DNA from 4 places in the Sporomusa sp. 246TCP1 genome. Region 1 is predicted to be linked to each of the others. Evidence: riboswitches for the same ligand, from Rfam matches in the RefSeq annotation. Region 1 holds a riboswitch; each other region holds the start of a gene.

What was found. Region 1 has a riboswitch for molybdenum cofactor ahead of AC1ECB_RS19170 (hypothetical protein). Riboswitches for the same ligand answer to the same signal wherever they lie in the genome.
Region 2: linked by a shared signal. The riboswitch ahead of fdhF (formate dehydrogenase subunit alpha) and the one ahead of AC1ECB_RS19170 (hypothetical protein) in region 1 are both predicted to bind molybdenum cofactor.
Region 3: linked by a shared signal. The riboswitch ahead of AC1ECB_RS11890 (aldehyde ferredoxin oxidoreductase family protein) and the one ahead of AC1ECB_RS19170 (hypothetical protein) in region 1 are both predicted to bind molybdenum cofactor.
Region 4: linked by a shared signal. The riboswitch ahead of AC1ECB_RS11930 (energy transducer TonB) and the one ahead of AC1ECB_RS19170 (hypothetical protein) in region 1 are both predicted to bind molybdenum cofactor.

Annotation. Positions count from the first base shown of each region.
Region 1 covers NZ_CM170492.1:4,056,725-4,059,866, forward strand. The annotation lists gene modA (molybdate ABC transporter substrate-binding protein) at 1-585, opposite strand, end outside; molybdenum cofactor riboswitch at 1,124-1,242, shown strand; gene AC1ECB_RS19170 (hypothetical protein) at 1,421-1,810, shown strand; gene AC1ECB_RS19175 (redox-sensing transcriptional repressor Rex) at 1,943-2,605, opposite strand.
Region 2 covers NZ_CM170492.1:4,301,779-4,304,920, reverse strand. The annotation lists gene AC1ECB_RS20365 (class I SAM-dependent methyltransferase) at 1-412, shown strand, start outside; molybdenum cofactor riboswitch at 920-1,038, shown strand; gene fdhF (formate dehydrogenase subunit alpha) at 1,338-3,142, shown strand, end outside.
Region 3 covers NZ_CM170492.1:2,477,772-2,480,913, forward strand. The annotation lists gene AC1ECB_RS11890 (aldehyde ferredoxin oxidoreductase family protein) at 1-1,190, opposite strand, end outside; molybdenum cofactor riboswitch at 1,350-1,457, opposite strand; gene AC1ECB_RS11895 (molybdopterin molybdotransferase MoeA) at 1,784-2,998, shown strand; gene AC1ECB_RS11900 (TOBE domain-containing protein) at 3,133-3,142, opposite strand, start outside.
Region 4 covers NZ_CM170492.1:2,487,694-2,490,835, forward strand. The annotation lists gene AC1ECB_RS11925 (TonB-dependent receptor plug domain-containing protein) at 1-998, opposite strand, end outside; gene AC1ECB_RS11930 (energy transducer TonB) at 1,146-1,253, opposite strand; molybdenum cofactor riboswitch at 1,393-1,512, opposite strand; molybdenum cofactor riboswitch at 1,650-1,769, opposite strand; molybdenum cofactor riboswitch at 1,886-2,003, opposite strand; gene AC1ECB_RS11935 (cytochrome c maturation protein CcmE domain-containing protein) at 2,070-2,441, opposite strand; gene AC1ECB_RS11940 (cytochrome c biogenesis protein) at 2,438-3,097, opposite strand; gene AC1ECB_RS11945 (heme exporter protein CcmB) at 3,106-3,142, opposite strand, start outside.

The DNA.
Region 1 (3,142 bases):
TTCAGTATATGCCAAAACAGAACGGACATCTTTGGCAAATACGACCCGATCCTTTACTTTATCCCAAAGGCCCAGTTTTTGCAAAACCTGCTGAGCATACTGGCCGGCAGGCACTGTGGCGGTCTCGCCAAGTGCAATCTTTTGCACACCATCCTGAGTTAAATCTTCAAACTTGGTTAAGTTGAGCTTTGTTTCCTTTGGTACAACTACAACTAACTTATTTTCAACCAAGTTTTTGCGGGTGGCTTTGTTCATTAAATTTTTAGCTTCCAATTCGTTCATCTGCTTAGGAGCAGCCGAAATAAAAACATCTACAGGTGCACCCTGCTCAATTTGTTTCTGCAAAGCGCCAGAGGCCCCAAAATTGTAGACAAGCTTACTATTGGGATTTTTCGCCTGATAATCCTTTTGAATGTCTGCAAGTGCATCCTTGAGACTTGCCGCAGCTGATACATTAATTTCTACCACCTGCGCTTGCGGGGCCGCCGGTGGAGCTTGTTTTTCGCCGCCGCAACCAACCAGACTAAAAATAGCAACTACTACCAAGGCCAGCATACCAAACACGCTTGATTTAATCCTTCTCATCTTTCTTCCCCCTTAAATTTGCTCTATCTCGCAGGCTATCCAGCAGATAGGCATATAGTACAGAGCTAACCACAGAGATATTAACCAACCCGGCAAATTTCTTCACCGTAGCTGGTATAATACCGCCAACAACCCTATTTGGAGTTTAGGGTTTTTCTGCCGCAGCCCCTGCACAAACTTTTTTAACTATATCAGGTTCAAAATGAATGTATTAATCACTGGGAAAACCACTTTACGGACAAGTCAATCATAAACTAACGTATTATAACATAAACCAACATAATTCCCATGCTGTTATTATAGTATTTGTTATATGGTATTTGCAAGAGATTACCAAATATTTTTGTACAACCTTCTAAAAATTTGAAGTATCAGGGCTCCTGCTTACCTGCATGCATTATAGTCCATACAAAAATTGCCCGCCTAAATATACGTCTTCCCTATTGCTTTATACAATACCAAACAATATAATAATATTAAGTTTGTTATCTTCGTCTACATTAGTTAATGTTGAAAACTCACATTCAAAGTTTCACAATTGAATACTCTGCTCCTTAGCCGATTTACCTAAGCCTTTCAGGGTATGGTATCCGGCCGATCGGTATAGCGGGAAACGGCTATGTCTCCCATTTGGAAAGGAGCAATATTTTAAGCGGTGCATTATTTGTGCCTATTTCATGATTCCTTCTGCGCCCGCTTAAATTCATTGCCAAGCCCTTTCCATTTTGGATAGGCTTGGCATATTTTTTTGTTGTTTAGATTTGAAAATCGTACCTTTACTGTTATGGTAGCACAGTTCTATGTCAAGAATACTACTTTGCTAGGAGGAATAATCATGTTAGAACGAATTCATGCCCACAGCGATATTTTGAAAAACGGAAAAATAATGCTATTGGTCGACTGCGAACCCGGCTGCTACACACTAACCGACTTAGAATATTTAGAACACACACTTCAGGAACTCCTTGTTGACACCCATAAAGCCATTCAAGAAGCCACATCGACCAAAAACGACTTTACTTTTGAAGCCTATGTTACTATTCTTGTATCGTTGACAGACAACATTAAAAGCATCACGGAATCTTTGCTTACAGTCAAAGAAGCAATACAAGCCGCCAAAAGCGAGCGAAGTACAATTATTTCCGAGTCTTACCAAACAGAAAGGGTGAGTATACTGCAAAACTGCAAAAAAATTGCAGTAAACCACCCAAGTCATGGAACATAAAAAAGATGACTTCTAACTCATCGATTTTAGTTTATGCAAATGGCCTTGGCTAACCCACAATTTTGTAGGATTAGTCAAGGCCACTTGCATTTATCCAGCCACACTTTCCGGTTCTTTCAATCTTACAATGAATTAACTACAGCTATCATTCGTTGCTACATGCTTAAGATCAAAAGTCAATTGGCTAAACATAGAAGTCATATTTACCTGCGTTATGGCGATATCCTCAGGAGCAAAAATTGGGAATGAAGAAAAATTGACAATTCCTTTAATTCCGGCCCGAATCAATTGATTTGCAGTTTTCTGGGCATATGATGGTGGCACAGCCAGTATACCAATAATAATTTTTCTGCTGCAAATAATATCTTTAATATGATCAATCGACTCTATTGTTAATCCTAAATTATGTACTGTCATACCTTGATTTTTTTTACCTAGATCAATAATAGCTACAATTTTAACTGCCTCAGGCCACAAACGCGAATAACACATAATGGGTACTACTGTCGGCATATCCAAGCCAACCAACACCGTATTCCAGCTAGTGTCATATCCTAAAATTTCTTCGATTCGCCGAAAAAGGTAATCAGTTTCATACCCTACCCCTTTAGTACCAAATCCGCCAAAATATGCTAAGTCCTTTCTGATGAGGTGTGGCGATATACCGGTTCGCCGGCCCAACTCCTTGGAAATACAAACGGTTATACCTTCCTCCTGCATCAGCTTTAAAACACTGTGATATAAAACCATTCTTTGAATAGTAAGCCTGGATATATCTTCCCGCGATATAAACATTGTGTCCCTCCTACCTCTTCAGAAGGAAAATCCTTGATATTTTACTTAATCGATTCACGTTCCGAAACGGATTTCTAAACATCATTCATTACTCATAAACTTCTTATTGTTAAAACGAAGGTTATGAGTAGTCCCAACAATAGAAGAGGAAGTACCAACGCAAACATAAAGGTATACTGAGAAGTCTGACTTGCAAAATTATCTTTAAGAAAGGCTACTATCTGGGGACTACGATTCCACCGCACCCCTATGCGACCTTCGTTTCCCACATAGTAACTTTTCTTGCAACTACAAGTATTTTAGGGCACAAGTACAACCAATACGTTGAAGTACTTCTAGGTTCCACTGTCGACAACATTTTTTTCACAACACCTCCAGCTGTGGTTTAATAACAGGCTTATGTCAAAAGCATTCCTACATTAAGCCCTCTATTTTGACAATTGTATTTCAACTGTCTCAATATTCTAATTCGCAGCCGATATTTTTATCATTTCAGCTTCACTCATTAAGCGTTGAAGCCGCTGCAATTACACACTG
Region 2 (3,142 bases), 250 kb from region 1:
TGACGATAGTTTACTAGAGGAAATAATTAAAAGTATCAAGCCAAGCGGCTTGTTATTTATATCGACTCCTAATGAAGCAATTCAATCACTTGACAAAAATCCTAACAAATTTCATATCAGGCATTATCTTCATAAGCATGCAATAGAGAAAATCACTCAAAAAGGGATGGATTTATTATCATGGTATGGACAAAATGTTTATACATTTGTAGATGGATATACTCAGGGAACACTACTTTCAAATCAAGAGATGGATTTGAAAAAAGATGTAGAAGGGCAATTTACTATTTATCTATTTCAAAAGATATCTAAAAAATTTGCGGGAAGAAGAGTTATTTCTACTGCCGGTATGCCAATAAGAGGTAGCGAATCAGTAAGATGCACTTGCAGTTATTTAAATAAGGATAGGTGAAAAAAGAAAACAAACACTACAGCAGTAACTAAATAATAGCTACCAGCATACTATACATTGAATAAACCCCTATATGGATAGCTAAGCTGAAGGAGGGAATATAAAATGGGATTTGGTTTTGGCGGTTGTGGTAGCCATGGCCGTGGTGGAAGTTCGTGGGTTGTGATCATCATCATCATAATTTTACTGTTATGCTGCTGCGGTGATGACGATAGTTTAAGCTGTTAAGCCTATATTTAATTAAGTCAATACTTACAAATAAAAGCTGTCGCACTAAGTAACTTAGTGTGGCAGCTTTTTCTTTGGCGAATTGTCAAGCTATTAATGATATCCTGGCGTTATTTTGGACTAGAATTCAAAATATTTGTATTTATTTTCACATAATATGCAGGAATTTTAAAAATTATATTGAATATTTACAAAAAGAATATAAATAAAAATAATATAATCAATATAAAAAATATATATATAGAAAAATAATATAACAAATATAAATAAAATATATGGAAATGCGGATACCTCCGAGTTGTCTTATCTAAACTTGCAAGAGCATGATTTGATGACCGCAGGGGTAGTGGGAAACTGTTACGCCTCCCGTTGGTAAAGGAGTGTTATTGTAATTTCCAGGAGCAACCCTACCTTTATGTCTATCCTGTAAAGTTATACTTTATAAACGTATACAAGCAGGTGGCAGTAGTGGTATTTTTCACTATGCGTGGAGAATATTCCTGGATAATTACTTAATAGTTAGGCTCCTTGCTGCGGGTGGTTTTTGTTTGCCTATTTTACCTACTGTCTATAGGAGCCTTATGGAAGGTCAAATCTCTTTCAAAGTTCGAATAACTTGCTTTATCTCACTAGGGCACTTGTACACTCTAGGAGATATGCAATTATTATATAAATTTTAAGGAGAGTGATATCTATAATGGAAATGATTTCCATTACTGTCGATGGTCAGACAGTGCAAACATGTAAGGGGTCCACGATTTTAGAAGCTTCGCGTGAAGCGGGTGTTACCATTCCAACTTTATGTCATCTCGCCGATTTAACTCCGGAAGGGTCATGCCGGGTATGTGTTGTTGAAGTTGAAGGCGCACGGGGATTAGTTACGGCCTGTACTTATCCTGTAGCCGAAGGAATGATTGTGCGCACTAATACTCCTGCTATTCGTGAAGCGAGAAAAAGTGTCATCGAACTGATGCTGGCAAATCATCCCCAAGAATGTCTTTCCTGCCAGCGTAATCTGGATTGTGAATTGCAAGCTTTAGCAAGCGCATTTGGTGTTAGACAAATTAAAGCTGAAGGCGAACGACGCCAATTTGCCATTGATGACAGCAACCCTTTCATCATTAGGGACAGCAATAAGTGTATCCTGTGTGGACGCTGTGTACGTGTTTGTAAGGAAATGCAGTGTTGTAACACGTTAGAGTGGACTGAACGTGGTTTTAATACCAAGGTAGCGCCAGCTTTTGATACCGATATGATTGACTCTTCCAATTGTGTATTTTGCGGCACTTGCGTATCTGCTTGCCCAGTAGGTGCTTTAACAGAAAAGCCAATGAACGGCGTAGGGAAGCCGGATAAAAAGGTTAAAACAACCTGTCCTTTCTGCGGCGTTGGTTGCAATTATGATCTAAATGTCAAAGACGGTAAATTAATTGGCGTGACTTCCAACCTGACAAGTGTGGTCAATGGACGACTAACCTGTGTAAAAGGACGTTTTGGAACCGATTATGTTCATAGTCCTGAGCGTTTGACCACACCGTTAATAAAGAAAAATGGCGAATTCGTGGAAGCATCCTGGGAGGAAGCGCTTGATTTAATTTCTACTAAATTTAAGGAAATAAAAAATACGTATGGCAGCGATGCGCTGGCGGCTGTCAGTTCAGCCCGGTGTGTAAATGAAGAAAACTATATCATGCAAAAGTTTATGCGCGCAGTTATTGGTACGAACAATGTTGATCATTGCGCCCGTATCTGCCACGCTCCTACTGTGGCCGGTCTGGCAGCTTCATTTGGTTCTGGCGCAATGACCAACTCTATTAATGAAGCGCCTCAATGTAAAGTGATATTTTTGATCGGCGGTAATCCTACAGAAGCTCACCCGGTGATTGGCGCTAAAATACGTCAAGCTCTGCGTAACGGTGCTACATTGATTGTTGCCGACCCACGCAGGATCGAACTGGCAGGTAAAGCCCATGTGTGGATGCAACTAAGGCCAGGTACGGATATAGCTCTTATTAATGGCATGATGCGTATTATTCTCAAAGCTGGTTGGCATGATCAGAATTTTATTAATTCTTGTACAACTGATTTTGATAAAATGGCAGATGTCCTTGAGAAATATACCCCGGAATATGTGGAAGATATAACTGGTGTGCCGAAGCATTTACTGATGGAGGCAGCCAAAATTTATGCAACTGCTGAACGGGCATCCATATTCTATACACTTGGTATTACCGAACATATTTGTGGTACTGATAACGTTATGAGCTTGGCTAACTTAGCCATGTTAACTGGCAATGTGGGTAAACTTTATTCAGGTGTAAACCCGATGCGTGGACAGAATAATGTACAGGGTTCTTGTGATATGGGGGCTTTACCTAATGTTTATTCCGGTTATCAGTCCGTCACAAATGCAGCAGTACGGGAAAAATTTGAAAAAGCATGGGGTGTAAAATTGTCAGATAAAGTCGGTCTGATGATGCCTGATATGTTTGATGCCTCTAT
Region 3 (3,142 bases), 1.6 Mb from region 1:
GCACCACAGCCGAGGATCCGGCCTTGGGGAGTGCCTTTGCGAATTTCTTTAATCAAATCCAGGGCAGCCTTGCCATCGCCCCAGGGAATGACACCGCCTTCCATATAAACACCAATGGCAACAGTGATATCAATGGAATCTACACCAACATCATCGCATTCACGGTCGGCATAGGCAATGAGGTCAAGATCATTAATCTTGGCGTTGGCGCCAAGAGCCCAAATAGTTTCATACTCAAACCCGCTGGTAATATATTTGCCTTGTTTGTCAACATAGTGCTGAGAGCAACGCATGATGCAACCGGGATGGCAGCCGTGGCTAGGCTTACCGCCGCGGGCTTCCATGGTTGCAGTCATAGTTTCGCCACCGATGTCATTGGCCCATTCGTTCCGGCCACGGCGGAAGTTTTCAGTAGGCAGACCGCCGGCTTCGTTCAGAATGTTGACCAGAATATTGGTACCGTATTTGGTTATACCCTGACTGGTGACCGGGTGAGTTGTAAGGGCTTTGGCAAATCGCTTGGCAGCACTCTTGAAATCCTCGCGATTAACAATGGGAACACCAGGAGCGCCAGTATCATCAATAACAACGGCTTTTATCTTCTTGGAACCCATGACAGCGCCCAGGCCGCCGCGACCAGCGCTGCGGATATTGCTTTCAGGATCAGCAAAGGAAATGTTGGCTGCCATAAGCTTCATTTCACCGGCTGGACCAATGATAGCCACACCGGCTTTAGCGCCGTATTTTGCCTGCAGAACTTTAATGGCTTCGTAGTTACCCATGCCAATGATCTCAGCGGGAGCGTCTTCAATGGTCACATCGTTCATAGTAACTTTGACGATGAAATACTTATCTTCTTCCGGAATTCCATCAAATACAAGTGCCTTAATGCCCATTTTGGCCATTTTTTGACCAAAAGTACCGCCGGTGTTACTTTCTTTGATACCACCGGTTAACGGGCTCTTAGCGCCACAGGAAAGCCGACCGGAATTAGCAGCGTTGGTACCGGTAAGGTAGCCGGGTGCAAAAATTAATTTGTTGTATTTCCCCAGTGGATGACAAGTTGGTTTCACTTCGTCGGCGACGAAGTTGGAAGTAAGCGCCCGGCCTGCTATGCCGACGTACTTTTCAGGAACCTCGCTGGTAGCAACATTTTTCGTTGCCATGTCGACACGGATAAATTTACTCATAAAAACCCTCCTTAATAATTATGATTTTATAAAAAAAGAGGTGCTAAAAATATTTTAGTGAAATATTTTAGTAAATCTTTTTTAGAACCTCTTTTCTTTACTATTTCTTCAAAGGGTATTCACCAGAATAAGAAATAAACACATAAACAGCAAAAAGGAAGCCCGTAATACGGACTTCCTTTGCATAATGGCAGGCACAAAAATTCCTTTTTGCACCCTGTTTACTATCTCCTGGCTGGAAATAGTAACTCGGAACTCTTAATAATATATATTTGCTTCTATACTTTAAGATTCCTGCAAAAAAAAAATTTTTTAAGGAAATTTTTACATTTTATAAATTATTTTTAATTGTCCCATCTCTTGAATATAATTATACCTGCCGAATAATACTTTTTGCAGGAATTTAGTTGCTACGAAGAGAATATATCCTATCAAGAGTTCCGAGTTACTATCGCCAGATCGGCGATAGTAAACAGGGCGTGAGAAGGAATTCTCACACCAGCCATTACGCAAAGGAAGTCCGTTAACACGGGCTTCCTTTTTGTATGTAACTAGCTAATGTATAATATAACTATACTACTGGAGGGTGGAAAATGACCGAAAAGTTAGAAGTGGCTCAGGAAAAGTTGTTAAATCTAGTTCAAATTATGCCAACAGAGATAATAGAGTTAAGCGAAAGCTGGCGGAGGGTATTAGCTGAAACCATAGTATCTAATATGGATTTTCCGCCATTTGACAGGTCTCCTTTGGACGGTTATGCGATCGTAGCCAAAGATGTTGAGGGGGCTGTACCTGGCAAACCGGTAATTTTACGTCAAGTAGATTATGTCCCCGCGGGGGATATTCCACATCATACTATTACATCGGGAATGGCTTGCCGGATTATGACTGGAGCCCCTCTGCCTCCTGGAGCTACTGGAGTTGTACGTATTGAAGACACAATTGCAGATGGTGATAAGATCATTGTTTTGGATGGTCATGGGGCAGAAAAAAACATTTGTTTCCAGGGTGAAGAGATTTCAGCCGATGAAGAGGTAATATCTGCCGGTACGGCAATAAATGCAGGAGTAATCGGCATGCTGGCGGTATTGGGAAAAGCGCAGGTATGTGTTTTTCGTAAGCCGCTGGTCGCGATTATTGCTACCGGCAGTGAAATTATCCCTGTAAATTATCAGTTGACTCCTGGAAAAATCCGTAATTCCAATAGTTACATGCTTAGTGCTCAAGTTGCGGATGCCGGGGCAAAAACTATCCTTCTGGGCAATGTGTTAGATAATGTAGATGAAATAGCTCTAATGCTAGAGAATGCGTCTACCTGTGATGTTGTAATTACGACAGGCGGAGCCTCGGTAGGTGATCACGATCTAATTGGCGAAGTGTATGATAGACTCGGAATTACCTTATTGTTTGACAGAGTAAGCATTAAACCGGGAATGTCGATGCTGGCTGGTATAAAAAATGGCAAGCTTTATCTTGGATTATCTGGGAATCCGGCAGCAGCGGCTATTTCATTCGAACAGTTAGTTAGGCCAATATTGATGAAGATGTGCGGTCATAAGACATGGTGGCGGCCACGGGTAAGAGCGGTATTAGCCTCTCCGTTTAATAAAAGTACAGGGGCAAAACGTTTTGTTTGGTCGCAGTGCTGGCAAAAAGATAATGGTATTTTAGCCGAACCTTTACGCCTGCAGAGTAATGGTATGCTGAAATCGGCGATGGTTGCCAACTCGCTTATTGTAATTCCGGAAAATAGTCCTCCGTTGCCGAGCGGAAGCGAAGTCGAGGTTATTTTGCTGGTCAATGCTTAGCCGGGTTTAAAACACTTCTTGTTACTAGTTATATATGGAACCCCCCCATTACTTGCCCAGCAAGTAATGGGGGGGTTCTAACATCTTGCATCTCATATTTTTAAAGACAGAGGCGGCTTGTCTCGCCCCTATCCTTACTTAAGC
Region 4 (3,142 bases), 1.6 Mb from region 1:
CAATAGCTTGCATTCCATCGGCTTGTACTATAACCCTTGATTGTCGTCACTGCCGGATCATGATCGGCCCCATTAGCCCAAAGGCCGTTTTTCTCAGTAAACCGATAAACTTTAACATTATAATCCAGTTTACTATTAACCTGCTGTGCATATTGCAAAGACAAGTTACTTTTTTCCCAGTCTCTAAATTCTGTATTATTTAATCCAGCCCAAAAGCCAGTATTATAACTTATAGGCTTACCATTAGCAGGGTCAAGAGGGGCTAAACAGCCTTTATCAGTATCAGAATATCCCCCTGTAAAAGTTAACGATGCATCATTTTCAAATTTCCAGTTCAGTTTAGTATTAAAATATGTACTCTTTCTATCCGCATTGCTTATATAGCCGTCAGTATGCTCGGAGCCGCCATTAATATAATAATTAAACTTATCGTCGCCTCCACCGTATGAAACAGAGCCATTTAGCGTGCCATTGGACCCACCGACGACGGAAACTTTACCGCCCTCATAGTTCTTACCGTTTTTGGTGGTAATTAAAACCATTCCTCCGATGGCATCTGTCCCATAAGATACAGGCGCAGGGCCTTTGATAACCTCAATTTTGGCAATATTACTCACTGGGAACATATCTAGGTCCGCAGCTCCACCACTTAATTTAGAAAGCGGATCTACTAAAACACCATCAATATATATTTTCGTATAGGATAGAGCACTCCCACGGATATCCAGTGTATTGTTATTTTTCTTCCCCCGGTGCAAATTCACGCCTGGAACATCCTCCAAAGCGTCTGCCAGATTCCGGGCTCCTTTAGCCTCAATATCCTTGTCAGTTATAACGCTAGTGGTGACCAGATATTTTTCTAAAGGAATTGCTGTAACTATCACCTCGTCTAAGGTAAAAGACTCCTCCGGCACGCTTTCAGTTGCAAAAGTCAAGCCAGGCACTGATAATAAACAACAATTAAGGATTGCTAGATAACCAATCATTTTCTTGTGCATTGCGAAAATTCCTCCTTGAATTTTTGATGATTACGACCACGGTATTGTTCACCCCCTTAGTCCACACCGTCAAGACACTACTGCAAATTAAACGTAACAGGAATTGCCACCCACAAGCCTGCCCTCCTTAAACGCCGAGTAAACCTGCTAACTACGCATGTTGGTAACTACAGCCAGATCCAACTGGCTATAACCTGAACTGGCAATAACCTGAACATCCCCTACTACACCCTGCTCTGAAACCAATACCCGCAATACTTTCCACCTGAATTCCCGATGTTTCAGCCTTGATAAAATGAATTCATTTGACAAAAAAATAAAGTTCAGCATTACACAAATCACTGCACAGCTCTGAACCTTATTTCAGTATTCTTCTTTGCGCAACGCTAAACTGCTTTACTAGCGATGTTCTTCTTTGCGCAATGGCAGATATACCTGTTTCCTGGTATACCCTAACGGCCAACAGGTCATGACATCAGTTTTAGACCTGCAAGCTTTGAAGAATCTCATATTTAATTATGGGGTTAAATCTTTAATGCATTACTATACAATTAACTTTTATTTGACGAAAAAATAGAGTTCAACCTTACACAAATCAATGCGCAGCGCTGAACCTTATTTTAGTATTCTTCTTTGCGCAACGCTAAACTGCTTTATTAGCAATGTTCTTCTTTGCGCAATGGCAGATATACCTGTTTCCTGGTATACCCTAACGGCCAGCAGATCATGACATCAGTTTTAGATCTGCAAGCTTCGAAGAATCTCATATTTAATTATAGTGAAATTGTTAACAAATTAAAGCATGCCTTTAGTACGTTGTATAAATAACTGTACGTCGAAAAAAAATTAAGATCCAACATTACACAAATAAATGCGCAACGCTGAACCTTGTTAGCGGTGTTCTTCATTGCGCAATGGCAGATATACAAGTTTCCCAATATACCCTAACGGCCAATAAACCATGACATGAGTTTTAGATCTACCGGCTTGAAGAATCTCCTATTAATTTAAGGACATTATTCTACATAAAACCAAATAATCCTTTTTTTCATACATATTTTTGAGAGTTAATCATTGATTCACACTCCCTTGGTATTTTGACGGGCATTTCACCAGCAACTTGTCTGCCTGGAATTGTCCATTAGTATATTTACCAATTGCCACTATGCCGGTCGCTTGCTCTAAACCATCAGGTTTGACGCCACGATACACCACTGCAGCTTCTTCACCAGCATCATCACGCAGCATAAACTGAGTGTATCTTCCATCTTCAGCCTGCATTACTTTAGCTGAGGCCAGTATTCCCTTTACCTGAACGGTGCTCTTGGCGCTCTTGGCCTGAGCAAAGGTGACATAAGGCGTAACTGAGCTTTGAAATACAAAAACACTATAGGTGATAAACCCGGCAATGACTGCCAGACAAACCAGACGGTACTTTTTCATATTGATAGCCCCTTTCCTGGCCGCGCAGTTGTTCTGACAACACTCCGGGTTAAGAGTAAACAGTAAAGAGCCGTGGCCCCGCCCACAGCAGCCAGCAGCACATACAGCATGATCGGCTCCATAGCCACCTTGCCGGTGCCGTTGAGCACAGGCTCTGGGTGTAGTGAAAAGTACATGCGAGGGATAATAAACACCAGAAAGGGCACAGACAAAAAGGATAACAGCGCATACACAGCACTCACCGTCGCCCGTCGCTCCGTCTCTTCAATGGCTGTTCTGAGTGCCAGATAAGCACCGTAAATTAATAGCAAAATAAACACGGTCGTCTGCCGAGGGTCCCAATTCCAATATGCTCCCCAGGTCAGCTTGGCAAAAACTGCACCGCTAACTGTCGCCAAGAGGCAAAAGCCGAGACCCAACCGAGCCGAACAGGCACTCAAGCAATCATACTTACGCTGCCTGGTTCTGAGATACTGCCCAGCTGCTATGGCTGACACCAAAAAAGCCAGCACCGATACCCAGGCAACCGGAATGTGAAAAAAGGCAATCCGAACAAGGTAACCCAGTCCCGCGGCAGGCGGCACCAGGCAAAACACTGCAAACAGCACTCCAGCTATCCATACCGCAATTAATGATGCAACTATTCTAAGATTCATACATCCTCCTAATCCTGCCAAAGGTAGTCAAACAAGAGTACTCCG